One region of the Virgibacillus xinjiangensis genome, then DNA from elsewhere that is predicted to be linked to it. Evidence: riboswitches for the same ligand, from Rfam matches in the RefSeq annotation. Region 1 holds a riboswitch; the other holds the start of a gene.
What was found. Region 1 has a riboswitch for ZMP and ZTP ahead of ACFOGI_RS09605 (phosphoglycerate dehydrogenase). Riboswitches for the same ligand answer to the same signal wherever they lie in the genome.
Positions count from the first base shown of each region.

Region 1 (14,967 bases):
AAACGAGTTGAAAGGCACCCTATCCAACTGGTATACAGGCACTCTTCCTGTCATGGAAATATATAAGTCGTTAAGATGGTGAAGGCGAGCTGTTCTATGTTGCATAGCTCCAAAGATTTCCTCGCGTTTTTGTTCCTCAGAAGCACTATTTGCAAGCCGATTGTATAGATCAATCGCTTCCGCTTCTCCTTTAATCACTTCCAGAATAGCCTCTACTGTTTGATGATTGCTTCCAACCATAGCGCCCTGGTGATATGACGGATTGTTTACTAGCTGGGGGTATGGGTACATGCGGTGATCGTAATACACATTGCTCATTCCCTTCATGGTTTCTACAGAATCAGCCTATGCGTGAAGTTCATAGAATGTACGTATGCCTATGTGCACCCAGTTGATTAGTAGGACGTTATATGCATATCCTTTTAACCCTTTTAACCGCATGAATACAGCCTGGCGTATTTTCAAGAAATACACCTGGCTGCAGGATCATTATCCAAAATACCGGACTATATAAGACGGACTGATACAATTCCCTCGATTCTACTGATTTCTTTTTCCAGCTCAGGCAGCATATATTCGCTAACCTCGTCATCAATGTCAATCATGGTATATGCAACATCTCTCCGGCTTCTGTTCACCATATCTGCAATGTTCAGATGATGGCTGGAAAGAATAGAGATGATCTGGCTGACCATGTTCGGAACATTGTGGTGGAATGCAGTTACACGTTTTTTACCGGTGTAGGGCAAGGATGCATTCGGGAAGTTGATCGAGTTTTTGATATTCCCTGTTTCCAAGAATTCCTTCACCTGCTTGGTAGCCATTACAGCACAATTCTCTTCTGACTCCCGCGTAGACGCGCCAAGATGCGGAATCGGCACGGCATTTTCCATGTTCAATACATTCTCGTTCGGGAAATCGGTAATATATTTTCCCACTTTTCCGTTTTGAAGTGCTAATGCCATATCCTCTTCATTAACTAAACCATCACGAGAGAAATTCAGGATATGTACATCCGGTTTCATATAGGCAAATGCTTCCTCATTGAACATTCCTGTTGTATCATCAGTCAATGGAACATGAACGGTGATATAATCCGAGTTGGCAAACAGTTCCTCTATGGTCATGGCGCGATGGACGTTCCTGGAGAGATTCCAGGCAGTATTGACAGAGATGAATGGATCAAAACCGATGACATTCATGTCCAGGGCCAGGGCATCATTGGCAACAAGCGCCCCTATAGCCCCCAAGCCGATCACGCCTAAGGTCTTCCCTTTCACTTCTTTACCGACAAATTGCTTTTTGCCTGCTTCGACCTGTTTGGAAATCGATTCTTCTCTTCCATCCAATCCTTTCACCCAGCTTAGACCGTCGAAAAGATTACGGGATGAGGCAATCAAGGAAGTCAGAACCAGCTCTTTTACCGCGTTTGCATTGGCGCCTGGTGTATTGAAAACAGCAATTCCTTGATCAGTGCATCTGTCGACAGGGATGTTGTTGACTCCGGCCCCTGCCCGAGCAATCGCCTTTAAATTATCAGGGAAATCCATGTGGTGCATCGAATAACTGCGGGCAACAATGGCGTCGGGGTTTTCATGATCATCCGTGACGACATACTGCTCCTTATCAAAGACATTCAATCCCCGTTCAGCGATGTTGTTGAGTGTTTTTATTGTTTTTACTTGATCCAATGTGGTGGTCACCATTTTCATTTTTCCTCCTTATACACAATGTAAAATGACAAGTGTTACTGACGTTCATCCTCAATTTCTAGGTTTCAATTCGTGGCTATCCCTCCTAAAAAAGCAAAAAGAGGCAAGGGAAAAATTTCCCTTACCTCTGCCCAGGCGAACGGCTGATCGTCACTATATGCTCCCTCACGGTGATCCGTGTTTCGCCAGTTACATATAGCCCTTTTCATTTCTTTTATAGTAACAATATTCCCACCAGCATTCAATAGCTGAATGATGAAAATCGATAAAACTTCTTCTCCCGCTCACTGCTTCATTTTATAAACCCTTGCTTCAAAGGGTTTCAAGTTGATGGTACCTAATTTATCCTCTTCACGGATCACATAGTTGCTTAGACAATTTTTCGCCCTTTTACCATGTAACCCCTTAGGCAGTTCACACACGGTTTCTTCGTTAAAAAGGTTGGTGATCACGATCATTACTTCCCCACCCAGCCTGCGTGTATAGGCATAGACCTGATCATCCTCTTCCAAAATCAACTCATACTTTCCGTAGACAAGAACTTCTTCCCGTTTCCTTAGCAGTATCAATTCTTTATAATACTGATATATAGAATCCTCTTGGTTCATTGCCTGCTGTACATTAATGAATTGATAATTTGGATTGACTCTGATCCATGGAACACCATCCGTAAAACCAGCCTGCTTCCTGTTTGACCACTGCATCGGTGTGCGGGAATTATCACGTCCGTTTTTCCAAATGATCTCCATAATCTCTTGGTGGCTCTTCCCTGCTTTTTTCTCTGCGCGATAGAGATTATGAGTGGCAACATCCTTATAGTCATCTATTGAATCGAACCGTACATTGGTCATGCCTATTTCTTGACCCTGATAGATAAATGGTGTCCCTTGCATTAAGAAATACATCGTTGCCAGACATTTGGCAGACTTCTCCCAGATAGGCCCGTCATCGCCCCAAGTGGATACAGAGCGTGGCTGATCATGGTTTTCAAGGAATAGAGCATTCCATCCTTTCCCTTCTAAACCTTTCTGCCACTTTGTCAACGTCTCTTTCAATGCGTGGATATCCAATCCACCTGACGTGCTTTTTCCCCATAGATCCAAGTGTTCGAATTGAAAGATCATATCAAACTTCCCATTTTTTTCGCCGACCCATTCATCGGCTTCTTCTACAGTGACACCATTTGCTTCACCGACAGTCATAATATCATAATTGGAAAATGTCTCCTCTTTCAATTCTTTCAGGTATACCTGAATACCCTCCCTGTTTCTATGCCCCTCCATCGACGGAACATATTCTTTCTGTTCCGGATTAGGAAGGTCCGGCAATCCGGGAAGTTTTTTTATATGTGATATGGCATCAACCCGGAATCCGTCAATCCCCTTATCAAGCCACCAATTGACCATGCTGTACAGTTCCTTGCGAACGACTGGATTCTCCCAGTTCAAGTCCGGCTGTTTTTTAGAAAAAACATGCATATAATATTCTTTGGTCCGCTCATCATATTCCCATGCTGAGCCGTGGAAGATGGACTCCCAGTTATTCGGTTCCCTTCCTTTTTTTCCCGGACGCCATATATAATAGTCACGATAGGGGTTGTGCTTGGAAGAACGGGATTCAATGAACCACGGGTGTTCATCGGATGTATGGTTGATGACGAGATCCATAATCAATTTCATACCACGGTTATGGGTTTCTTCAAGCATTTGATCAAAATCCTGCATGGTGCCGAATTCTTCCATGATCCCCTTATAGTCACTGATGTCATATCCATTATCATCATTCGGCGAACTGTAGACAGGGCAAACCCAAATGACGTCAATGCCAAGTTCCTTCAAATAGTCCAGTTTGGATATGATACCTTGGATATCCCCAACTCCATCACCGTTCGAATCTTTAAAACTTCTTGGATAGATCTGATAAACAACTGCTTCCTTCCACCATCGCCTGTCCATATTCTCCCACCTGCTTTCCCTATTTTTATCATTCCCTGTCGACTTGAGAGACCGACCATTCATGACTGACTTCCCTTATTCTCCTAAATCAGCCAACCATTTACGCAGTTTTCCCTTTGGATAATAGACCTTCCCATTCAGGACAATATGGGGGATGTCCGGGTGATCTTCGGTCAAAGCTTTAGCATCCTCTTTAGAAATCCCTAGAAAATAATGAACATCTTTTTCCTTGATCAGCTCATGGTCATCTTCTTCATGGAAGAAATCCATATGGCTTTTTAATGGTGGGTTCTTAAAGTTCTTTAACCCATCCCCTATGAAATATCCTAAAGCGGCAATCCCTACAGCTAGCCAAAAATAATCCATTTCAATCCTCCCCTTCCTTTGATTGTTGATCAGAACCATATGTTTTATTCGAAAGATTGTGGTCAGTAGATGCTACGATTTCCGGTGGGAATAGTTTCAAAGTTTTTCGATTTCCGTCATTACCAGATTTCCGTCATTACCAAAGTTAGCTTGCTCATTGGGGAAACAGAGGTGGTTTACAGATACCTATAACAAAATCAAAAGGCCATCCCCCTATGTAATCCTACAAGAAGATGGCCTCCGGTGAGGTTTAATTACTTATTTTTGACCGGTGTGCACACTGCATATAGACCCTCTGATGGGTCGGACATATCTACGGATATTATTTTATACCCTCCAAAATCTATTTGTTTGTCGATTTGTTCCATGGCTCTTCTTCCTTCCTTTCGATTTCTCACACAATAGCCATTATATGCGCTATCTCGGTAAAGGTGCATAGGATTTTCTGATACAACTCATCGTCTAGATTCCGCTTCAAGAATCTGCTCTGGTTTCCAGGGAGGTGAACTTACTTTCCTTTCTGCCATACAGAAGGAAGTAGACAAAGATGCCTGCTGCTATCAAGCCAACCATTGATAAGTACAGGCCTCTATAACCGACTTCTGGTACAAGGAAACCTAAGAAGAAAGGTCCTATACCTATCCCTATATCCAATAAAATAAAATAGGTGGAATTCGCCAGTCCCGCTCGATGCGGTGGTGTCAATTTGATCGCCAACGCTTGGATGACCGACTGTAGATTACCATAACCCAAACCGATTAATGTTGCTGCCAGCAAGAAGACAACACTTGTATCCGCTTGGCTGAGCAGATACATTCCCAGTGCAAATATAATCAAGGCAGGATAAACAACCGTGTTACCGCCTTTTACATCCATCAACTTTCCTGTAAAAGGCCGTGATACTAAGATTGCCACCCCATACACGAAGAAGTACATACTTCCAGCTTCTACCAAATTGATTTCCGCCGCATAGGTAGTTATAAAGGATAGTGTTGCAGAATACGCAACTGCCAAGATTAACATGACAATGGAAACAGGCAATGCTCGTGGTTCGATAAAGTCGGATAAGGACAGGCCCTTCTTCCCATTGTTCGCTTCTTTATACTCTACTATGGGTTCCCGTACCGGAAGGGCAAATAATAGACTGATAATCCCTACGACTAACGAAAATATAAATATACTCAAATATCCAAAATAACCAATGAGGACGACACCAATTAACGGACCGATCGCCGTTGATAACACGATACTTAAGCTGAAATAACTGATACCTTCCCCTTTCCTGGAGTCCGGTACCACCTGCGCGGCTATGGTTCCAGTAGCAGTGGTTGCCAAACCTACCCCAATGCCATGCAGGAAGCGGATCAAGAGCAGGACATAGATAGATATAGACAGTAAATAAAACAACGTCATGGTAACAAAAAACAAAATTCCAATAACCAACATTTTCTTACTGCCTATTTTTCCGATTTCCTTCCCGCCATATAATCTCCCGAGCAAGACCCCGAGGATGAAAATGCTGGACACCAATCCAGCCATACTTGTGGCAGCGTCATATGTATCAGCAGCATAAGAAGCCATAGTTACCAACAATAGATACATCGACAGCATGGTGACAAAATTGACCATCGAAATGGCAACGAAATCTCTTGTCCACAACTTTTCTTTTTGCAAATGACTCACTGCTCCCCCGTTGATTGACAGATAACTAACTAGAGTATACGGCTTTCACTATTTATTGTCTATGCCTACTAATCTCTTCCAGATAGGCAAAGGAGCCACAGTTTAGGATGTGGTCGTTAACCAAAAAACCTATTTCCCCCAATTCTATTGGTGAAAATAGGCACACATTTGATAATTAGCTGATTGGTGGTTGATTCAAAAAAACAAACTCCCCTTATAACTTACGTATGGTAAAGTAGCTTTGAAGGACTGGCCAATTCTGTGGGAATGGGCTCCCCAATACCCAGTAGCTTCCTCCTCTCAAGCCGTATTCTTCAATGGTATCGTATTTCGCTGCCATGCTTCGTGCATCTTCAAACCAAACTTCATGCTCTTGATCATTTTCATCAACATAGCGAAAATAGGGAGATTGGGAAACTTGGTCATACTGAATGGATGCTCCATATCTTGCAGCGAGCTCCACAGCTTCCTTGGGGCTGACGGTGCGGGCACGTGTCCCTTCTATCCATGGTATATTCCAGTCACGACCATACAGGGGTATTCCCATCAATATTTTTTCACGCGGGATGACGGTCACCGCATAATCCAGGACTTCCCTTACTTCATGAATAGGTGCGATTGCCAATGGCCTGCCGCCGGCCCACCCCCATTCATATGTCATTAATACGACAAAATCAAGGATTTCCCCTTGTGCGGCATAATCATGTGCTTCATATAGTAGTCCTGCTTGGTCTGCACTGTCCTTCGGTGCCAGGGCGGAGGATACAGAATACCCCAGCGGTCGCAGCCTCTCCACTACACGTCTGAGAAAACTATTGTAGTTTTCCCTGTCTTCCGGATAAACGTACTCTAAATCGAAATTTACTCCTGTATATCCTTTTTCCTGCATCTCCTCAAGGATATGGTCGATGAGTGAATTCTGACGCTCGGTATTTCTCAGTACAGCAGCTGCTATGTCCGAGCTGAACGAACCACCCGAAAAATTGGTCAATACAAGCAATGGCGCTACATTATTTGCCCTAGCCGCCTCCAGCAGCGGAGTATCTTGCAATTCTGTAAGAGAGCCATCTTCCCGGAAGGAATAAGTGAATGGTGTTAAATAGGTGAAATGCCTGCCAAGTGCAAGCACCTCCTGCCTTCCTGTCTCACTCATATCTGTTGTATACGCATTAATATCTTTTACAGGCTTTGCTCCCCTCGGTATATAGAGCACTTGGCCTATGGAAAGAAAGGATGGATCAGCAATTTGGTTTACTTGCATGATTTGCTGGACAGGTACGTTATAGGTTTGAGCTAATGCCCATAAAGTTTCTCCTGGTTGGACAGTATGTGGAAAATAAGGAAGGACCAACATGTCACCAACAAAAATCAACGACGGGTCCGAAATCTGATTGAGCTGCCCCAATTGTTCTAGAGGCATTCCAAAACGTTGGGCGATTCCCCAAAGTGTGTCACCCTGTTGCACGACATACTCCCGGCCAGGCTCCGGTATTACCAATGCTTGCCCAACCACCAGTATGTCCGGAAGATTAAGTTGATTCGCTAAAACAACCTGATTGATATCCGCCCCATAACGGAGGGCTATCTCCCATATGTATCTCCACGCTGTACCACATGAATTTGCATACATCCACCACCTCACAATATGTCCCTATATACCAAGCTATTCAGAAGGCATGGACGATATTATGCTGATTTCCCCTATAGGCATCGAAAGAAGGACACTGTCCATACAACAGATGAATTGCTTAATGATCCTTTCATACAAAAAACTGCCCATCCGAAGATGGGCAGTCACTTTTTTCATCTTATAGAACGGGCATCCCATGACGATGGAATGCGGCAACTTCAAGGTCAGTCATTCCCTGTACCTCTGCAAAGGCAGCAAGTTTATCTGAAATCTCAGGTGCATAGCCTTTCGGGGGAGCAGCATGTCCCATGCGACGCTGGCCTCTTGCATTTCTCTTGGCAAATGGTCCCCAGATTGCCAATGTCAATCCTGGATCCTGGATGTTCACGAAGAATGTCTTCCCATCTGGAGAGAATGTAGGTCCAGCCAGTTCTGAATGATTCAGTCTGTTTTCAGCAAATGTATAGGCTTCTCCTTCAGGCGTAAGGCCGATAATCCTGTCTACCCCGCCACCATCTTCCGCAATCCATAGGTCTCCCCATGGTGTAACTGTTATATTATCCGGAGCTTCCAGGTCATTCGATTTGGTAGATTCATAGAACAATTCCAAGGTGTTCGTAGCCGGGATGTAACGGTAAACTGTACCTAACCCCTCTTGCCCTCCGGAAGTATCAGAGAACCAGAAAACTCCCCCTACCATATGACAGCCCTCCAACCGGGAGAATTGGATGCACCCTTTATCTTCTGCATCATCCGTGGGTTTCTCCGGATCCACATCTTTCCATACGATACCAAACTTCTGCCCGGAATAGAAATCACTTGCATGATTGGCGCTTAACTCCTCTATGGCTGCTGCCTGCAGCTTTCCTCCTTTATGTAGTGAGCCGATTTTCTGACTGCGGTCGTTTGGAAGAAATCGATAAAAAAAGCTTGGTCCTGCATCCTCTGTAAGATAAACAATGCCAGTTGCAGGATCTACATCCACTGCTTCGTGGGAAAATGCCCCCATTTCACGTATCGGTGTTTTTGACAAGTTGTTCTCCGGATCCAATGGGTCTACTTCAAAGACATATCCATGTCCCCTGTGCAGGGTTTCTTCACAGGTCAACCAGGTGCCCCACGGTGTCCCGCCACCTGCACAGTTACGGATGGTGCCGGCAGAGGTCACATATTCTTCCTCTACTTTCCGGTTGGCTCCTACCACGAGAGCGGTCGTTCCGCCTGTATAATCTTTACTATACGGATTTTCACCGATCACCGGATACTTCGTATTGCCTGTCAGCTCGTGGTTGCGTACGAGAATGGTAGAATTGTGTTTCCCCTGGAATGCTGCCATACCATCAAACTTTTGAGGGACAGGCCGGCCATCTGCCATTTTGCTTCCCTCTTCCGAGATAATTCGGTATTGGAATCCTCTTGGAAGGTCGAACACACCACCAGGGTCTTTTGCCAGAGGCCCGAAGCCGCTCAGTGACCCTTTCGCCTGGGGAGATGCTGCAAGAGCTGCTTTTTCACTCAAGGATAAGAACCCGCTTGCCCCTAAGGCGATTGCTGCTGTACTCATGCCCCCGACCCTCAAAAATCGACGCCTGTCCATATTCGGTTTCCCACTCATTGAAAATCCTCCTCTGTTCATTTATGTTTCCCTGATTCCTATTACTAGCGTAACAATTGGTTATTAAAGGAAAATTGAATCGTTGTAAAATAAACGTTAATCCCTTGCGATTTGGTTGTCCCGAAATAGAAACGTGTTAAAATAAGAAATATAGGGAAGAATGAAGTTACAAAACTTTTATAAAGAAGGGATTTTTAGATGCTTTCATCAATTGGAATACCAGGCCTGATTTTAATCCTAGTCATCGCATTGGTTATTTTCGGTCCTAAAAAGCTTCCGGAAATCGGCAAGGCCACCGGAGAGACTCTGCGCGAATTCAAAAATTCCGCCCGCGATTTGGCAAGTGACCCAGAAGAAGAGAAGAAAAAAGATAGCACGGAATCTGCGGATACTCCAAAGGAAATGAGCAAATCATAGAGCACAAGAAAAGGGATGCAAATTGCATCCCTTTTTTCATTTAGAGAACATCATGGTTGTTTTGTTTCGCCTCCTGCACCTGTTGGCGAGTATCATGCAGTTGCTGATATGCTTGCTGAAACTGCGGATTCTCTGTAGCTTCCTTCCCAGCTTCATGCTGTGCCTGCTGAAGTTCCCATTCCGCATGCTGCAGCTGGTCATGCGCCTTCTCCAGTAATTCTTCGTCCTGTCCTTGTGCCAGACGGATGGCTTCCTGAGCCTCATCAATCTGATGACTGGCTTTTTGTAATTGCTGATGTAAATGTTCGGACATATACAATCCCTCTCTTTCATGAAAGCTATGCAATATTTTTTCCCAAGTCAGCCTTATTATGTATCATCTGTCTCTATGAAAAGCTTGCAGGCTTACTCGAAAGCAGGCAGTCTTATACATGGTATAAAAAATTCTGTGTTAGGTCCTTCCTCTTGCCCCTGCTGCTCCAAGCTCAATACTTTACATCCCATGTACAGATACTCGTAAAAACCCCTACAAACAAGATGGTGATGAAAGAGAGGAGGAAAGTATGAGGAGAAATCAGCAGACCTCCCGCACTGATGATCAAGACATCCATGATAAATATAAGAACACCAACATTCATTTGAAAGGCTTTCGCCATAAACTGGGCCAGTAGATCGGTTCCTCCGGTACTGGTCTTCCAACGTAGCATTACTCCAACGCCAAGCCCGATAAATAACCCTCCCAAAACCGAGCTCAACAGCGGCGGGATATGGAAGGTATGCAAAACTTGCTGATGAAATGGGGAAAGTAGATCAATAGCAAAGGAAGAGAACAGCATACCGTGCAGGCTGTTATAAAAATATTCCCGGTAATATATCCAAGCCAGCACAAAAATCGGAATACTCAACCCGATAATAACCAGGCCTGTCTGCATTCCTGTAAGATACCTTATAATTAAACCTACTCCTATCAGCCCTCCATCAAGGAGCCTGAAAGGAGTCAGGAAAAAATTAACTCCGATTGACAGAAGGACACTCCCGAACATTATACTGCCTGCTTTTTTTAGAAGAAACATCGCCCACTTCATCTCCGATTTTTGGGACATGTTCCATTTATATGTATCCCGCTGGAATTGTTGCTGGAAATCTGGAACCTAAAGCATCACATGGGAGATAATCTGGCTCATAAGCACACTCTTACCAAACAAAATGCCTTCCTCATCGGAAGGCATGCATTTTATAACTTTATGGAGTGTTCTTCTTCGAGCTTTCGATGAATTTCCTTTAATTTCGGCTTTTTCGCAATGATCGTCCTTGCCCGTTCCGCCAGATGGATAAGCTCTTCATTTTGCTCATCCTTCGGTAAACTTTTTTCATATTGATAGGTCTCCATCATGGTCGTTTCCAACAATCGTAAAATGGAGCTTTGTGTACGGGCTGCTTGAAGCAGCAGATCGCCTTTTTCGCTTCCTTGTGTGGATTCTGCCATCCTGCCCCTCCTTCCAAATGCCTTTTCTATAAGATAACATTTAAACTGTCTTACTGGCGAGCAATCGTCTACCAAAGCGGTTCCTCTTCGTCCGTCAATTCGTAGAAAAATGGAATAATAATTATTATAAGGAACATGTAGGAAATGAGGATCAATAACCACAAAGCAATGGAAACATCAAAAAATGTAGACATCAGGACGATGATAGGTGAGACGAAGCTAATGCTGCTGCTCTTTATCCTAGATTTTGCCGTCAAATACTGTTTTTCTCCACAATAGGGGCAAGTCATTCCAACAGATAACGTAAATGATGCAATATATGTCTCTTTCCACGACCATTTGTTGTCACATGTTTTACAAACCGGCATATAGGCTCCCTCATTTCTATCTGAAATTCCCTTCCATTACCACAACGCACCATACTACTCACTGTCCCATCTCGGATAGAAGTAAAGCTATTAAGGTCGGTTTTCTCTCAACCCCTTGTATATCATCCATAAGAATACAAACGGCACAAAGAGCAGGAATGCGGTCAACAGCTGAACAATCATACCCAACCCCTCCTGCTGTCCCAATGCAGTCTGTATCACACCATGTTGAATATAAGCGAAAATCAGACTTACCATTAAATTAAGAAGAGCTATCATTCTTGTGCTATGTTTACGGACCATTTCCGCCTCGGATTTTTTCAATCCTTTCTTCTGAATAAAAGGGATGTTCACAAAACGCAGGGATTCCCGAGGATCTTCTTGTTTAATGACAGTGAAATAATTAATAAAAAAGAATGTAATAACAGTAAGAACATGAATTGCCGGCAAAACAACAAGTGTTTGCTTGCCACCCCATGCATCCGGCTCTCCTGAAAAATTGAAATGGCTTGGAATCTTTTCGGGAAGCCTGCCATAATAGTTGACTGTATAAAGAATAGAAATTGCCGCAACTCCTATGGTCAACATATCCACCATAGGAGAGTAATATTTATTGATCTGCCTCCACATCCATCTCACCTCCATCCACCATGATTTTCTAAATAACCATGAGGTGTTTCTCAAAAAATCATCCCTGTGAGCAGGGATTCTTTTCTTCATGTCTAATCAATATATATGCATCGTACTAATCGTACTATAAATATGAAGAAAAGAGGACTTTCTATGAAGAAATGGACAAAGCGAATTGATATTTCCGCTCCTATGGAAAAGGTATGGAATTTATTTGATGGTGAGTTGGAGGATATGCAGAAGATCATGCCCCAAGTTATCGATCATCAACCAATTAGCATTACAGATGAAAGAACGGGAAGCGTGTATCTACAGAAATATAAGGAAGGAAAACGGGTGGAAGAATATGAGGTGGAAACACTCGAATACGTCGACAGGACCGACGCCAAGAAACTGAAGATTGGTTTTACATTGGCTGGCATGTTTGAGGTAACTGCCTGTTACGAATTGGAAAAGATCAGGGATGGCAGCACGACACTTATTTACACAGTGACGAACCGCCCCTTGAAATGGTTTGCAAAAGTATTCCTGTTGTTTGCTACAGATAAGGTGGTTGATGACTTCATGGTCCGTGTGAAGACGGTGGCAGAATTGGAAAACAACAAAGCGGCCTTATAGTCATAGATCCTTGATTGTGAAGGTGTAAACTCCAAAACAAAGAAAGCATCTCCCGAGAGGAAGATGCTTTCTTTTCGTATCGGTTAATCCACTATGGTCACTTCAACCGTTCTTCTGCCCCAGCTATATGCTTGATCTTTGCTAGGAACATGGACATCAATCTTGTTTCCTTTGATGGCACCACCTGTATCAGCAGCTACGGCATAGCCATAATCTTCTACATATACTTCCGTACCAAGTGGAATAACATTTGGATCAACGGCAATCACTTTTGCGTCCGGATTGGCATTCAAGTCAACACCAGTAGCAGTTACACCGGAACAACCGGCACACCCAGCGGTATAGGCAGTCGATTCAACTGTAAGTGTCTGTCCTTCTGCCTGATTGGAAGCAGGTTTTTCCTGTTTGGGTGCAGCTTCCGCTTCGGTCTTCTGTGTATTCACTTCCGCTGTCTCTGTTTCTTCCGTCGGCTCTGCTTTAGCAGCAGTTTCTGTATGTTGTTCCACAACTTGTGGTTCTGTGGTAGCGGCCTCGCCGTTCACAGCTAATTGTTCACCAGTATAGATCAAGTCGGAAGATAGATTATTCCATGCTTTCAAATCAGAAACCGTCACACCTTGGTCACTGCTGATGCTGGATAGAGTATCTCCCTGTTGTACAATATAGTAGTTTGTCTGTTCATTCCCCTCGACTTTCAACACCTGATCAGGATATATCATGGTCGAGTTCAAATTGTTTATGTCCATCAATGCTTCTACTGTTGTATTATTATTGTTTGCAATATTCCATAGGCTGTCACCTTTTTGAACGGTGTGGTCTGCTGCGGCTGATACGGATGTTGCAGAAATTCCTGCGATAACCAACCCTGCAAATGCGGCTACTAACTTTCTCATTAGGTAATCCCCCTTTTGTTTATTACAGGAGTAATCGTACCATAGCCAAACCCATTCTGTGGTTACAGGGCGGTTAAGTGTAGGTTACATGAATTACAAAATGGACAGAAATGTTACAAATGGAATATATTAGATTTCATAGGTTATACATTCCAGCTTTTCTACATAGATGATATGGGGATTCTATGTGTTTTTATATAGAAGCCTTACTCAGCTGGCTCCAGATCTTCGATAGATTCTATATCCATATAACCTGGCACGACCATTCCGATCCTTGCGCCTTCCAAGTTGGCACCCAGGTCCTCGAAGTCTCCTTCGTGCTCATCATAGAATTCCTTTGTCGTGGTAGGCATCCAGACCGCTACGGTTGCATCTGCATCCCCTGTGGCAACTGCCTGGTACATGACAGACACATCTGCCGGTGTCACTGTTACATCATATCCTTTTCCTTCCATGACTTCAGCTACAGCATAGGTGGAGGTAAGCTCGGAATCCCATTGGGTCGTTACCAATTCCACTTCTATCCCGTCAACTTCTTCCACACCTTTTGTCCATGCTTCTGACTTATCTTGGTTGTCATGCACCCATTGACGGGAAAGTTCTTCAATATCTCCGCCAGTCTGCTCCGCTTCAAGCATAATGCCTTCCATATCTTCTACTTCCCATTCAAACTGATCTAGTATTTTATAAGCCCCTGGTTTCTCTTCTTTCAATCCTATACGGGCAAGTGTCCTGATTTCTTCTGCCTCACCATATACTCCCTTAGGATCTTCCAGATACTTTAAATCCGGATATTCGGCGAACATCCAATGGGGATTCCATCCAGTTACTACGATTGGTTCCTCCTGATCAATGGCTTCGCGCAGTTCAGCCATCATGGCAGCTGTTGATGATTGTTCAAGCTCCCAACCTGTTAGATTGCTATACTCACTTAAAACTTCTTCGGTTGTTACGGTTACCCCTGCACCAGGTTCAATACCTGTGATTTGATAGTCCATCTGCTCACCATAGCTCATAGGCTCTTCGTTGCTAGAGTTTCCCTCTTCTCCAGTCCCACATGCGGACAAAATCATCAGGGATGTTAGAACGATGGGTGTAAGAATCTTTCTCATAATAAATATGATGCTCCTTTCAACTATGTATTGAGTTCCCCCCTAATGAACATAACATAAATTTATTTCGAAGTATGAAATAATGTTTGGAATGTTGGAATATTAGAATTTGATTAAGGGTTTCACTAGGCTCATAGAGAACGTCTGTGACATGGATGACACCGGACATTTCTGGGTAAAGTAGTTGTGATATTTCCTTTGTTCTACTATATTTGGACTGGAAGTTCATTAATAAAGGGGGGTTCTCCATGGAGTACCGCAATCTTGGAAATACAGGCTTAAAAGTAAGTGTCCTCTCCCTTGGCACCATGACATTTGGAGAAGATTGGAATATTGGCTTTGGAGACCAGGCAAAAGCAGATCACATGGTAGATATGGCAATGGACGCTGGAATCAATCTTTTTGATACGGCAGATGTCTACAATAATGGTGTATCAGAAGAAATGCTTGGAAAAGCCATCAAAAACAAACGCCAGAATCTT
Region 1 covers NZ_JBHRSA010000041.1:50,241-65,207, forward strand. Annotated here, with positions in the region: gene ACFOGI_RS09600 (cupin domain-containing protein) at 1-240, opposite strand, end outside; gene ACFOGI_RS09605 (phosphoglycerate dehydrogenase) at 507-1,706, opposite strand; ZMP/ZTP riboswitch at 1,835-1,915, opposite strand; gene ACFOGI_RS09610 (glycoside hydrolase family 13 protein) at 1,997-3,667, opposite strand; gene ACFOGI_RS09615 (DNA-binding protein) at 3,743-4,033, opposite strand; gene ACFOGI_RS09620 (MFS transporter) at 4,508-5,716, opposite strand; partial or broken gene ACFOGI_RS09625 (LysM peptidoglycan-binding domain-containing protein) at 5,931-7,342, opposite strand; gene ACFOGI_RS09630 (alkaline phosphatase PhoX) at 7,525-8,961, opposite strand; gene ACFOGI_RS09635 (twin-arginine translocase TatA/TatE family subunit) at 9,160-9,378, shown strand; gene ACFOGI_RS09640 (hypothetical protein) at 9,419-9,691, opposite strand; gene ACFOGI_RS09645 (YitT family protein) at 9,864-10,451, opposite strand; gene ACFOGI_RS09650 (hypothetical protein) at 10,613-10,864, opposite strand; gene ACFOGI_RS09655 (TIGR04104 family putative zinc finger protein) at 10,933-11,232, opposite strand; gene ACFOGI_RS09660 (DUF1648 domain-containing protein) at 11,323-11,862, opposite strand; gene ACFOGI_RS09665 (SRPBCC family protein) at 12,016-12,480, shown strand; gene ACFOGI_RS09670 (3D domain-containing protein) at 12,564-13,373, opposite strand; gene ACFOGI_RS09675 (glycine betaine ABC transporter substrate-binding protein) at 13,580-14,485, opposite strand; gene ACFOGI_RS09680 (aldo/keto reductase) at 14,734-14,967, shown strand, end outside.

Region 2 (14,967 bases), on a different contig from region 1:
ATTTGGATGGCGGCTTTAGCCATTTTCATGCTGGTGGAAATGATAGAGATCCGTAGGCTCCTCAAAAGGGTAAGAAGCTTTGGAGTGAAACAAGGCATCTTTGTCTATGACGTCACCCAGTGGAGCAGAATATTTACCTTTGCCATGTTCTATACCTTCACTTCTTTCATCGACATGACCCAGCCAGTTTTCAGCCGCTTGAAGGAAGCAATAACAACAGCAGGTGTCTGGGTGATATTGTTCCTTGTTCTTCTGGAGATTATGTTAAGCCTACATCACATGTTCCTTCGAGCGGATGGCCGGGCAAAGGCATTAGGAAAAGAAGACAAAGCAATTCCACCAGTGTAGCCGTACTGACTGATCTACAAGCATGTCTTAAAAGCGGCCAGCCTCCAACAGGAAAAACCCCTCTGCCATGCAGAGGGGTTGCCATATCCTGCTCATTTTCTTCTTCGGTTCACCACATCAATCCCTCCGGAAGCAGATATTACACTCCCAGTGATCATATCGGAATCTTCTTCGCATAAGAACTTGACCAGTCTAGCAATATCCTGACCGGTTCCAGATCGTCCAATGGGGGTCTTGCCGTCATCCCTATACCTTACCTCAGCGATATCCATCTCCTTCATTTCACCTGCTATATCACCTGGGCAAATCATATTGGCAGTTATTCCGTACTCCGCCTCTTCAATGGCGATAGATTTGGTCAAGGAGACCAGCCCTACTTTGGCAGCCCCGTAAGCGGAACGGAATAGCCAGCCTGGTGTCTGTTCAGCGTCCTGGAATCCATAGGTAATGATTCTGCCGAACCTCTGCTCTCTCATTATTGGGACTACGAGTTTAACAAATTGAAATACAGAGCTAAGGTTCCCATCAATCAACTCATACCATTCACGGTCATCATAGTCGACCAATTTCTTCTTATCTGCTATGTAAGGACCAGCATTATTTATAAGATAATCGACCCGCCCAAAACGTTCTACTGCCTGATCAACCATATCTTGGATGTCTTCTTTCCTTGTTATGTCTCCCTGGACAAACTGCAGCCTTTCTTCAAAATCGGCCCATTCTCTCTTTAACTCTTCTACTCTCGCTTTGTCACTCCGATAATTGACGGTGACAGAACAGCCTGCTTGGAGGAACTGTTCTGTCACCTTTTTTCCCAGCCCTTTATATCCGGCGGTAATTATTGCATGCCTCAAATGATCCACCCGCTTTCCATGTTTTACTTGGGCTTATCTGGATGGCCGGTCAAGCAGAGACAAGAATTCCATACGATGGTCGGCTGCATCCCTGAATAGTCCTCTTACTGCCTTTGTCGTTGTAGAAGCACCAGATTTCCTGACTCCTCTTCCACACATGCACATATGTTTTGCTTCTATTACAACCATGACGCCCTGAGGGTCAAGCACCTCTTCCATGGCGTCTGCAATCTGGTTGGTCAGCCTTTCCTGCACCTGGAACCTTTTTGCATATCCATCCACCATCCGGGCAATCTTGGAAAGGCCGGTTATTTTACCATTAGGGATGTACCCTACATGGGCCACTCCGAAGAAGGGGGCGAAATGATGTTCACACATGGAATGAATTTCGATGTCCTGCACCATCACCAGTTCCTGATGGTCGACATCGAACACCTTTTCCAGATGGGATTTGGGGTCTTCCCTGTATCCTTCCGTGTACTCAAGGAAGGCTTTCAGCACTCTGTCCGGGGTTTCCTCCAATCCTTCCCGATCCGGGTCATCCCCGCATAGTTCGATCAGATTTCTCAAGCCGGCCTTTACCGCCTCTTCTTGATCGAGCTTGTTCTCCGTATCTTCTATCTCCTCGTTGGACAGTTTGCGGTATTTCTGGGACGTGAGAGAATTAGTTAAAGACATATGCTTTTACCTCGCTTTATATAAATAGCGTAATCCAGCCTGTCCTTCTCCAGGCATGACGATTACGCTTTCCCTTATTCTTTGCATATATATAGAATAATGTATTCTTTTCCGTTTGGTCAATAAAACAAATTGGAAAAGTTGGAAAGCCTTTGGACTTTACCATTGTAGAAATGAAAACCTCTGGTCCATAGGGAACAGAGGAATCTGGGATACAATTTCCTTTCATAGTATGAGATAGGAACGCCTGGTTATCATATACCATGTCGGCTCGCCCTGCTTATGACAGCAAAAAGCCGGTGTCCAGATCTACCTGTTGCCCGCTTGGCCTCAGGACCCTTCCAAATATGCCTAGCAGAACCAAGATCGAAAACATAATGAAAAAAGCAATATTCCTTCCGCTGAATCCCTCTCCGCTCACATTAGTCCCTCCCTTTGTTTGCATCCACAACTTGCTGTTTTAACGACTCGATTAGTTGGTCGATGCCCTTATTCCCATTGTTCTTCAAAAAATCATATAAATCGGTCTCCTGATGGTCACTGGACTTTCCCAATTCACCAACAACCCTTATTTCAACATCACCATCTCGATTTACCAGGACACTTCGCACAGAGAGTTGGCCGCTAAGAAGGAGAGCTGCCGAAACAAATTCTAGACCCTTATCTTCTAATAGGCTCTCAAATTTGCTGTTTTTCCGTTTTCCCACATTACCCCTCCTTCTTATAAAAGTAATTAGCCTTATCAAACAGAACCCCATAAGAGTATTCATTTTATTATAAGGAATTCTCCTTGAAATGTTATTGGTTTTTCCTGATAAATACAAAAACGGCAGAGATCATTTCGATCAACTGCCGTTCTTTCTACTTATTTTTCCCTTCAAACTCTTCCATGAACGCTACAAGTTGCTTGACACCCTGTAGTGGCATTGCATTGTAGATGCTTGCCCGCATTCCTCCTACAGAGCGATGTCCTTTCAATGTTTCAAATCCTGCCTGTTTGGCTTCATCTATGAAGACTCCATCCAATTCCTTATCCGGTATGATGAACGGAATGTTCATCATGGACCTGCTATCCTTTTTCACCGGAGAATCAAATAACTCGGACGTCTCCAAATAGTCATATAGAAGCTGTGCCTTCTCCCGATTGATCCGCTCCATTTCTGGAAGACCTCCCAATCCTTTCAGCCATTCAAACACTAGCTTTGCCATATAGATACTGAACGTAGGCGGTGTATTATACAGCGAATCGGAATCACTGAAGGTTTTATAATTCAGCATGGCAGGACAGGAATCCGGTGCTTTTCCGATCAGATCCTCTCGTATGATGACCACCGTCAGACCAGCAGGCCCGATATTCTTCTGTGCACCAGCATAAATGACTCCGAATTTGGATACATCGATTTCCTCTGAAAGGATATTCGACGACATGTCTGCAACCAGTGGCACGTCTCCTGTGTCCGGAATCTCAGAAAAGGCGGTTCCTTCAATCGTGTTATTGGTCGTAATATGTACGTAATCCGCTTCCGGATCAATCATGCTGGAGTCCACCTTGGGTATGTAGGTGAAATTTTCGTCTTCAGAGGAAGCAATGACACGGACCTCTCCAAACCTCTCCGCTTCTTTTATGGCCTTCTTGGACCACGAGCCGGTATGGACAAAGTCAGCCTTGCCGCTGTTAACCATGAGATTCATTGGTACCATGGCAAATTGCTGGGATGCCCCTCCCTGAAGAAACAGAACCTTGTAGTTATCCGGGATTTGCAATAGTTCCCGAAGCAATTGATCAGCTTCTGAAATAATGTCGCTGAACCACCCGGAACGATGACTCAACTCCATTACCGACATGCCGGAATCCTGATAATTTAGCAGTTCTTTTTGGGCCTTCTCCAGTACGGGCAACGGTAGCATGGAGGGACCGGCTGAGAAATTAAATACACGGTTCATTTTAGCCACATCCTATTCTATATAGTATTGAATATAAAAAGGCAAGGATTATTTTCCTTACCCTATTTTGCCCAGACGATCGGCTGCTTTATGTTATGTGCTCCCCTGCGGTTATCCGCTGCATCGTCAGTCACACATACTCTTTGTGTCAATTTTAACATATTTCAACCAGTTTTCAACGCCGGCTTTAAGTCTTCCGCCATCGTTTTTGAAGGTATTTATTGGTTTGGTACAGGCAAGGATGAATATGAACCTGCAGCTGGAGGAGGGAAAAGTTTGGAATTCATAAAGGATATTGTGCTAGTGATCGGGAGAATCTTAACCATTCTTCCTCTATTGCTATTCATTACCCTGTTTATGGGAAAGCGGGCAATTGGCGAACTGCCTGTATTTGATTTCTTAATCGTAGTTACGATAGGGGCTGTAGTAGGGGCCGATATCGCCGACCCTGATATCCAACATATCCCAACAGCTATTGCTATCATTGCCATCGGACTTCTGCAAAAAGTGGTGGCTAAATGGAAAATTTCTAATAGAAAAGTGGGAAAGCTCCTGACATTTGAACCGACGATTGTGGTTCAGAACGGGAAGCTGCTCAACAAAAATCTGCAAAAAGTTCATTACTCGATTGACAATATCCTGCAGATGCTTCGCGAAAAGGATGTATTTGATGTTTCCGAAGTAGAAACAGCGATCATTGAGGCAAATGGATCATTGAGTGTACTGAAGAAACCGAAAAAAAGTACAGTTACCATAGAAGACCTGAGGCTGACCAAAAACGCTTCTTCTCTATCCCTTCCCGTCATTATGGAAGGGAAAATCTACACAAATACCTTAAAGGAATTCAATCTGACGGAGGATTGGCTGGATCAGCAACTATCCAATCAGGGTATAACCCAATTGGATCATGTCTTCTTCGCATCTCTCAATCGGAATCATGAATTGTATATTTCCTTGAGAAATGGGGACCAGCCAGCCACACCGCCGATCGAACACTAAACAGAGGAAGCCGCCTTTCCTCTCTGTCTCTGTCAGAACCGCCCGGACTTGATAATCGAATAAATGAGCCAAATGAACATCAAAATGGCTACCACAAAACCTATCTCAATCACTGGCAAATTCCAAATGTAAGTCGATTGGCCACCTATAGACGAACCGATGATCAGGCCTACCATGATAATACTGAACGATAATAGCACAATACTGAAGGACAGCCGGTTACTCACTTGAATCAACCGTTTCATAAAACTGTCGACATTCGAAAAGGAAATCTCTACGGGTATCTTTCTTTTTCTAATCATTGCGTACAGCTCTTCAATATGTTCCGGGAAACCGGCAAGGATGTCTTTATAGTCATCCAGCTGATGATAGATGTCCCCTGCCACCCTTTTGGGATGCAGCCGCTCCTTCAGCAACTTGCGTCCAAAGGGCTCAGCAATCTTAACGATGCTAATTTCGGGATCCAGCCTTTCCACGGTTCCCTCCAACGTAAGGAGAGTTTTTCCGACCAAGGACAGATCAGCCGGAATTTCAATCCGATGCTTGGATGCGACGGTAAATAAATCGTTCACCGCTTCACCGATGCTTACCTGGCTGAATGGTACGTCATAGTACTTTTCCTTCAATTTGTCCACGTCCCGTTTCAACCTCCGCATATCAATATCTGAAGGTACCAATCCCATCCGATAAATCACCTTGATGATCGCATCATTGTCTTGTCTCATCATCGCTACAATCAACGCTGAGAACTGATCTTTCATTTCCGGAGTCAGTCGGCCGACCATGCCAAAATCAATAAATACAATCGTATTATTACCTTGTGCCTTGACGTTTCCAGGGTGTGGATCGGCATGGAAGAAGCCTTCCATCAATATTTGATGGAACACGGAATGGACCAACCGTTCCGCTAATAGTTTTGGAGTAAATCCATCCAGAATGAGATCTTCCACTTCATCCAGCTTCGTTCCTTCCATATATTCCATGGTCAGCACCTTCTCCGTGGTGTATTCCCAATAGACCTCAGGTATACGAACCTTTGGATCCTTTCTGAACTGGTGAACAATTTTATGAGCATTCCTTCCCTCCAGTGTGTAATCCAACTCTGCCAGCAGGGAGTCCGAAAATTCTTGGACAATTTCTGTCACATGATATCTCTCCGCCCATTTCATCCGATTTTCTGCCATCCTTGCAAGGTGTTGGAGGATCTCCAAGTCGGTATGAACATTTTGTTGAATATTGGGCCGCTGGATTTTGACTGCCACCTCTTCTCCCGAGTAGAGAACTGCACGGTGCACCTGTCCAATAGAAGCGGCAGCAAGAGGTATTTCATCGAATGCTACAAAGACGTGATCAATCGATGCACCCAGCTCTTGTTCCACAATTTCTTTCGCATCTTCATATGGAAAAGGCGGCACCTGGTCCTGGAGTTTTTCCAATTCCTTGATGATATCCTCAGGTATCAGATCACGTCTGGTACTGGCAATCTGCCCCAACTTAATGAAAGAGGGCCCCATGTCTTCCAGGAACTTCCGAAGCCTTTCTCCCAGTGTTAATGTATGTACTTCTTCCCGAGTGTTCGTTACCAACCGCTTGGGCAAGGAAACAATTTTATGCAGACCAAGCTCCTTCACAAGAAATCCGAACCCATTACGAGAAAAAGCAATGGCAATCTCCCTGTACCGCTGCAAATGTCGTATCCTTTTTTGAAAGATGGCCAGCCCTCCTCTCTTTAATAACTCTTACTCTCTATTTATACCCCGATTAACATCATAATAACTCGACAGCATGTGTCCCTTCCACCATATCAAAAACCATACGAATAGTCCTCTGATTACTATTCGTATGGTGCCTGTGAAAAGTCAAAGATAAAAATGCACGGAATCCTTCACATTTTCCCATAAAGTTTACGAGAGGTATTTCCCATACTGGCTTGAATAGGACTAGTAGCTGAATAAAAGGAGGAGTTTGTATGAAGAAGTGGATTCTGTTGGCATTTCTTATGGCATTTGGATTGGTGACCGCTGTGTCGGCATCGAGTATCCTGGAGACTCAAAAGGTGCCCAAAGGAGATAGACATGATATGAAGGAGATATTGCCACCGAGCTCGAAATGGGAGAAGATGGCTGCAGGAAACGAAGTGAAAGGAAGATTTATGGAAGGCATCAATTTTGATGACAATGGAGATATATGGATGGTCAGCCCACCTACTAAAGAAATACTCAAAGTTTCAGGGAGTGGGGTGGAAACTGAATATGAAACGTCAGTTGAACCAGTAGGGGCGAAATTCCATAAGGATGGTCGGCTCTTCACTACCAATAGATCAGGTGAATTGAAAGCATACAATCCAGCTACAGGAAAGAACACTGTCATTGTCAGTGAATTTGACAACGAACGTTTACAGCCATTGAATGACCTGGTATTTGATGAGAAAAACGGAATTTACTTTACCGAACCTGGCGGCTCCCATGCCACCAAACCAACTGGCCGGGTCTTCTATCTATCACCAGATGGGGAGTTGACATTAGCTTTGGATCATATAGCATACCCTAACGGAATTGCTATATCAGCGGATGGCCAGCGGGTTTATGTCTCCGAATTTGCGACTAACCGGATAATTTCCGTTCCTTCTGTAACAGCGAAAGATAAAAGAGAGGTTCCATTTGTCTTCGCCCATTTGGAAGGCGGTATCGGACCGGATGGATTAGCGGTCGATGAAAAAGGAAACCTCTATGTTGCACATTTCCAAGCTGGAGAGATTGTTGTATTGGATAAAGATGGTTTTGAAATTGGAACCATCAGGCTTCCAGAAAAGGCAGGAACCTTTGTCACCAACCTGACATTCAATAACGGTTATCTTTATATTACCGAGTCTTCAAGGAATGAAGTTTGGCGGCTGAAGGTAGTAAATGGCGGAAAGCAAGAATAATAGCTATAAAACATATGCACCATCTGACTGGCATTCAGTTAGAAATCCCCTGTTGCCAGGGGATTTCTTACCCACTCAATGTGTTTCGAAACTCCAGGTTTACATTCATTCCCTATTTCAACTTGGCCAGTTGCGCATATATTTCATTTAGATGAGCGTAACCCATTCCTCTGACCTGCCGGATGCTTTCCGACCAAAGCTTTGCTGCCGCAAGAGCGTCATAGAGTGCATGATGTCTTTGTTGAATGGATATCTCATAATAATCACAGTAATCGTCAAGGGTGAACAAACCTGATTCGGGGTGAGTGATACTGGTAAGAAAAGAAGTATCAAGCACGCGGTGCTGAAACACTGTCTTCAAGGCAGTCCAACTGGCATGTTTCATGAATTGCTTTTCATGATTGGAATGATGTGCGACTAGTGCATCGCTTCCTACATATCGGTAGAAATCTTTTAAAACCTCCTCTAAAGGAGGTGCCTCCATCAACTGTTCTTTCGTAATACCTGTCAGCTTTTCAATTTGTTCTGAAGGATCTCCTATACAATGAACCATTGAATAGAAAGTGTTTTCTTCTAAAATCAAATCTCCCTGCATTTTGACCGCGCCTATCGATAACAAACGATCGCCTTTAAAAGGGTGAAAACCCGTCGTTTCGATATCAAATACAACCACCTCTAATTCATCCAGCGGAATATTAAGCACATCCTGCTGTTTTATTTCCCGGTGTAAATTTCTGATATAGGCGATTTGATGAGGGTCTGATAAGGAACGATCGGTTTTGGCATAAAATTGTCCTGACATTTGACTGATGAACTGCTTCATTCGATCCATCATCTTGCAGAACACTCACCTTCTATGATTTCCTTCGTATTCGAAAAAAGCTCATATCCTTTTTTCATCAAAGTCTTCAGCTCTTTCCTATCCTCTTTCGTCAACCTATCAACCGATATAAGATGAACTTGCTCATAGCTTGTAATCTCCTGTTGGAAACGGAGTCTAAATTGAAGCAATCGAACAAAATAGACTTCATAGCTGCCAATGGCCGGATATTCCTCCTTGATTCCATTGAACCTTGATAGGGTAGAGGACTGGGGCACTCCTTGCTTAACGGCCAGTATGCGTAAGGCGTTGACATACGGAAAGATGGCTGTTTGCTTCAATTGGACCTTGCCGGATTGTTTACCAAATGAATCGGATAATAACTGGCCGAAAAAGCCTATCCCTTTTTTAATGAAGTCCACATTTTCTGCGAGGCGCAGGGACAGACGAGGGTAGCTGTTGATGATGGTTGATGCTTGTTTTTTAATTTTCATCACCAATTGCTGTTCACCTATTAATACTCTGGCATCCATAAATGTGGAAAAATGCCGCAATGATGTCCAACTCGCTTCTTTCAGCCAATCGGTTATTTGTTGTTCCCAGTCAATTACAGACTGGCACCACAACGGATTCGATGCCATCACACCTCCGTCACATAGCTGATAACCTGCTACTTCCAGACCGACCGCTATTTCACTTCCTAACCTTTGGAAATAACCCGCGTGTTCCACTTTGCCGTCAAAAACAATGCCATGGTCCTGATCACTCCAGATGGACTGCTCCATACGGCCGGCACTGCCCATTAAAAAGAAGGCAAAGGGAACTGGGGGATTTCCCTGCTCCCTTTGCACTTTTTCCATGGCTTGTAATACTGTGTACTTTATTAAGTCATCATGGAATTTATTAAGTTTAAAATGGCACGTGGACACTTCCCCTATATGCTTTTGTCGCCAGTCCCTGACCTCTCGGTAGTTTTCCAAGACAGCCCTCCTCTGTCCAACCCTGCCATTATGCACCTTTCCGATCATCCGGATGAGGGATATTTTCCGGGTATCCGTACCCTCCATGTTCGCTTAAATCAAGGCCCACAATCTCTTCTTCCTCTGTTACACGAATTCCCCCCATAACTCTATCCATCACTTTTAGCAAAATGAACGCAACAACGAATGCATACAGGCCACTGGTGATTACCCCAATGGTTTGCACACCTAACTGAGTGAAGCCACCACCGTAGAACAGACCCGGCTGCCCCCAGCCGATCCCTGCGGAAAAGGCAGGTACGGCGAACAATCCATTGGCGAGTGTACCCCATATGCCGACTGTTCCATGAACAGATAATGCAAAAATCGGGTCATCAATTCTGGCTTGATCAAACCACCTCATACTGAAGACGACAATCACTCCACCAATCAGCCCAATAATCACTGCCGCCCACGGTTCCACGAACCCTGCCGGGGCTGTAATGGCCACTAACCCCGCCAATGCTCCATTCAATGTCGTTGGAACATCTGCTTTACCAGTTAAAGCCCATGAAACAAACATTGCCGCCACTGCACCAGCACCTGCAGCTACTTGCGTATTCAGGAGAACGAATCCAAAAAAAGCATCAGCTACTTCAAACGTACTCGCCCCATTGAACCCAAACCAACCGACCCATAGAAGTAATACACCTAGAGCTGTAAATACCTGGTTATGACCTGCAAGATTATTGGAAGAACCATCTTTATTATATTTGCCGATACGAGGCTTCAATACAAGGGTGGCAGCGAGAGCAGCCATTGCACCCGTCAAATGGACGACGGTCGAACCGGCAAAGTCCTGCTTTCCGTGATCAGCTAACCAGCCGCCGCCCCAGATCCAATGTGCGACAACAGGATAGATGAGCACGGAGAATAGTACAGCAAAAATAACGTATGCCGATAATTTCGCACGTTCTGCAAAGCCTCCAAACGCAATCGTCATAGCAACCAAAGCGAACATCATCTGAAACATGAAGTCTACAGCCGGCGCTAATCCTTCCCCACTGAAAGAGGCATCTCCATAAAAGAAATCCGATAAGCCAATAAACCAATTGCCTTCTCCATAAATAAACCCCCAGCCGACTGCCCAGAAAACCAGTGATCCAATTCCTGCGGTAAATATCGTTTTGCCAGCAATGTGCCCCGCATTCTTCATTCTTGTGGACCCTGCTTCCAGTAGGATAAACCCTCCCAGCATTAGAAACACCAAAAATGTACCAATGATTACCCATAAGTTATCCATTAGGACTGACTCCATTTCAACAACTCCCTATCACGTTAGTTTTCCTAACATCATTTGTTAATTAACAATTTACTACGTTCTAAATCTTCCACCAACTATCTTGTTAGAAAATCTGACAGGGTTTTTTAACTTTCTACTCTTCACATCTTTATCGCTAATTTATATTGGAGTATGAGGATATAAAAATCTGAAAAGATTGAAATGTTGGTCATCTGTAGATAGAATAGATAGGGGAATAGGGCATGTCATGGAAAGTTGCAGTAGAAGCATTATCTTTCCGTGCAAGGCTCCTTACAACACGTACAGGCTCTTGTTACGAAGAACCTGTGATCGGGAAGGATATAATAGGGACATCCTAATACCAACGAAGGAGTGAAAAACATGAACACCAATCATTTTGAAACCATTAAAAACGGAAAAGGATTTATCGCTGCACTCGACCAAAGCGGTGGAAGTACTCCGAAGGCGCTAGCCGCCTACGGAATCCCAGAAGATTCCTATAGCGGTGAAAAGGAAATGTTCGACCTAGTCCATGAGATGAGAACACGAATCATTACGTCGCCAGCCTTCAGTTCCGACCACATACTCGGCGCCATTCTCTTCGAACAGACGATGGACCGTGAAATCGAAGGCCAGTACACAGCAGATTACCTGGCTGACAAAGGCATTGTGCCATTTTTAAAGGTCGATAAGGGACTTGCTGGGCAGGAAAACGGTGTCCAAGTTATGAAACCGATCAATGACTTGGATGAAACATTGCGTCGTGCCAATGAGCGGAATATCTTCGGTACCAAAATGCGTTCGGTCATTCATGAACCTAATCAGGAAGGGATTAAAACTGTCGTGGACCAGCAGTTTGATATCGCGAAAACCATCCTTTCGGCCGATTTGGTTCCAATCATTGAACCTGAAGTGGACATTCATAGTGAAAATAAGGAAGAATCCGAGGAAATGCTGAAAGAGGAAATCCTGCAGCACTTGAATAAGCTTTCCGAAGAGGATAACGTCATGCTGAAACTGACCATCCCAACGAAGGCTGACTTATATAAAGAGTTGATTGACCACCCTCGTGTCGTCCGAGTTGTAGCTTTATCTGGTGGCTACTCGCGTGATGAGGCCAATGAGAAATTGAAAGAGAACCATGGTCTGATCGCCAGCTTCTCCCGTGCCCTTGCTGATGATTTGAATGCCGATCAATCCGATGAAGAGTTCAACAAGAAGCTGCAGCAGGCAGTCGATACAATTTATGATGCTTCCGTGAATAAAAAATAAAGTACTTTGAAAAAGCCTGTTCCCCTCCTTATTGTTGCAAGAGTGGGGACAGGCTTTTATCCTGCCTACCCTTAGTTTCATTAACTAGAAAAAGCCCCTGCCGCCGCTTCTAGGAAGGGCAGGGGCAAATCTATGGATACTTGTTTTACATATTTACAATTTTCATTTGACGCAGTTCTTCTATATTCTTTACACCTGATAACATCATGGAAGTTTGAAAATCCTGAAGGAAATTAGCTAAAAACCGTTCTACTCCTTTTTCTCCACCTGCAGCCAAGCTATAGACGTAGGGGCGGCCTAGCAAAACAGCATCAGCACCAAAGGCCAGAACCTTTAACGCATCAATACCTCTACGGACCCCACTATCAAATAATATGGGAATCTGACCATCTACAACTTTCACAATTTCAGGAAGTGCATCGATGCTGGAAATGACACCGTCTAATTGTCTCCCACCATGGTTTGAAACAATTATTCCATCAACCCCATACCTAATAGCTCGAAGTGCATCTTCTGGGTGCAGAATTCCTTTTAAAAGGATTGGCAAAGACGTTCTCCTTTTCAACTCTTTCACATGCTCCCAATCTAGAGCTGGATAGTTTATATTATCTACAATACTCTCCACAATCGTGCGTGAATGAATCTCTTCTAACTTTGAAAGAAATACAGGATCCGATTCAAAGTTTCCTTGGCCATAACCTTGTGCTAATGGTGAAAAGCGATGGTACAAGTCTTTCTCTCTATAACCTAATGTAATGGTATCTATTGTTAATACGATTGCTTCATATCCTGCGTCTTCCGCTCGTTTCACCATGTTAAAGGAAATTTCCTCGTCTTTGGCCCAATACAATTGAAACCATTTAGAACTGCCACTTGCAGCCTGAGCTATATTCTCAATGGAATAGCTTGAAACAGTACTTTGTATGAACGGAACGTTAGAATTAGCCGCTGCCCGAGCAACAGCCAGATCACCCTGTTCATCTGCCAACTTTAACACACCAATTGGTGCGAGTAAGAATGGATTAGGGTATATACGGCCCAACATGGTTATGCTTGTATCCAAGTTAGATACATCATTCAATAGTCTTGGGATAATGGAATATTTCTTGAACGCATCCGTATTTTTCCTTGCTGTGTCCTCACCACCGGCTCCTGAAGCGATATAACTAAAAGCAGGTGCAGGCATGGCTTGCTTGGCTGCACTTTCCATATCTTCGACACTGATTGGAAAATTGCCCTCGGCATCAATAGATTGAACAGCATGATCATTACTTTTAAAAGAAGAAGACATCCTTTAATCATTCCTTTAGTATGTATTATTTGCCTCTATTTATGGTACGGTTCACCCCGGTTAATCCGAAATCCACGATATATCTGTTCCAACAAAACCAGACGCATCAATTGGTGGGGGAAGGTCATCTTAGAAAAGGACAATGCCAGGTCACTACGCTGCTGCACATCCTTACTGATACCAAGGGAACCGCCAATGATAAAGGTGAGCTTGCTTTTCCCGTAAGTAGCCAGCTCATCCATTTTAGCTGCAAGCTGCTCCGACGTGTACATCTTACCCTCAATTTCCAGTGTGACGACATAAGCATCAGGATGGACGGCTTTAAGAATTCGTTCTCCTTCCTTTCTCTTCACTTCCAGCATCTCCGCTTCACTCATCGTCTCTGGTGCTTTTTCATCAGCTACCTCTACAATCTCCATATTCGCATACGCCTGCAGCCGCTTCACATATTCCTGTATGCCCTGTTTCAAATACTTTTCTTTCAATTTCCCGACAGCGATGATTGATATTTTCATCCTATAACGTCCTTTACCTGTTTTTATCTAAGTTTACCTTATCCAATTTTGCATTCCAACCCGCAGTTATTCTTTGAAAATTAATTTTTCTAGCGTTTGAACGTTTAGCCGGACTCATGTTTGGGTAATCCCTAAGGTAGTGAAGGAGTGAGGAAATTGGCACATCGGGAGTATTTAGAAGAAAAGATCGAGTACCTCCGCACGGTTATGTATGAGGCTTCTCAAAATGAACGGTATGATAAATTGGTTAAGATTTCCCAGGAGTTGGATGATCTCCTTAATAAGCTCAGTAATCCTAGGAGTGAGGATTGAAGCAAAAATAAACGAGAGACTGTCCTCTCTGTAAAAGGACAGCCTCTTTTGACATAATACCAAGGAAGGCCTGATGACCATTACTCCTCCAATTCATGATCAGCCAGTGTATTTGCAATAGCATCTTCAATCTCTGAAGCCTTTGAGCCAAGGTAATTGTTAATCAGGACGGAAAAGACCAGTTTTTCTCCATCCTTTGTAGTGACATAGCCGGAGAGAGCCGAAACGGAAGTCAACGAACCAGTCTTGGCTTTCACCTTTCCTTCTGCCGGCTCATCCCTCATACGATATCTCAACGTTCCACCTTCGAACCGATCAGAATCTCCAGCAACCGGCAATGTAAACTGAAATGCCTCAAACCATTCCTTGCCCTGTATTGCGTACAACAGTTGTGTCAGTTCATTCGCTGGTATGTAGTTTTTATGGGACATACCAGATCCATCACGCAGCAGAATGGCTTCTTCATCCACTCCCAGACCGGTTACAACCTTCTCGATCACCTCTATTCCCTTATCCCAGCTTCCTTCTTCATGGACGACCCTTCCCATTTCTTTCGTCAGGGTCTCGCCGTGACCATTATTGCTTAACTTCATAAAGCGGAGAAAGAGATCCTCCAGAGGTATGGACTCCTTATTGGCAAGTCTGCTGGCACTCTTCGGCGTTTTTCCATACCGTATATCGGTCTGACCAATAAAATCTATCCCTTGTTCTTCTAAAGACTTCTTAAATACATCCACTGCATATCC
Region 2 covers NZ_JBHRSA010000046.1:123,820-138,786, reverse strand. Annotated here, with positions in the region: gene ACFOGI_RS12685 (hypothetical protein) at 1-348, shown strand, start outside; gene ACFOGI_RS12680 (SDR family oxidoreductase) at 441-1,202, opposite strand; gene folE (GTP cyclohydrolase I FolE) at 1,236-1,880, opposite strand; gene ACFOGI_RS12670 (hypothetical protein) at 2,303-2,587, opposite strand; gene serC (3-phosphoserine/phosphohydroxythreonine transaminase) at 2,742-3,824, opposite strand; ZMP/ZTP riboswitch at 3,887-3,968, opposite strand; gene ACFOGI_RS12660 (DUF421 domain-containing protein) at 4,101-4,823, shown strand; gene ubiB (2-polyprenylphenol 6-hydroxylase) at 4,856-6,511, opposite strand; gene ACFOGI_RS12650 (SMP-30/gluconolactonase/LRE family protein) at 6,793-7,749, shown strand; gene ACFOGI_RS12645 (exonuclease domain-containing protein) at 7,862-8,572, opposite strand; gene ACFOGI_RS12640 (DUF294 nucleotidyltransferase-like domain-containing protein) at 8,581-9,549, opposite strand; gene ACFOGI_RS12635 (ammonium transporter) at 9,578-10,846, opposite strand; gene ACFOGI_RS12630 (fructose bisphosphate aldolase) at 11,213-12,103, shown strand; gene ACFOGI_RS12625 (alpha-hydroxy-acid oxidizing protein) at 12,249-13,394, opposite strand; gene rlmH (23S rRNA (pseudouridine(1915)-N(3))-methyltransferase RlmH) at 13,430-13,909, opposite strand; gene ACFOGI_RS12615 (aspartyl-phosphate phosphatase Spo0E family protein) at 14,066-14,221, shown strand; gene dacB (D-alanyl-D-alanine carboxypeptidase/D-alanyl-D-alanine endopeptidase) at 14,302-14,967, opposite strand, start outside.
Region 2: another riboswitch for ZMP and ZTP. It lies ahead of serC (3-phosphoserine/phosphohydroxythreonine transaminase); the one in region 1 lies ahead of ACFOGI_RS09605 (phosphoglycerate dehydrogenase).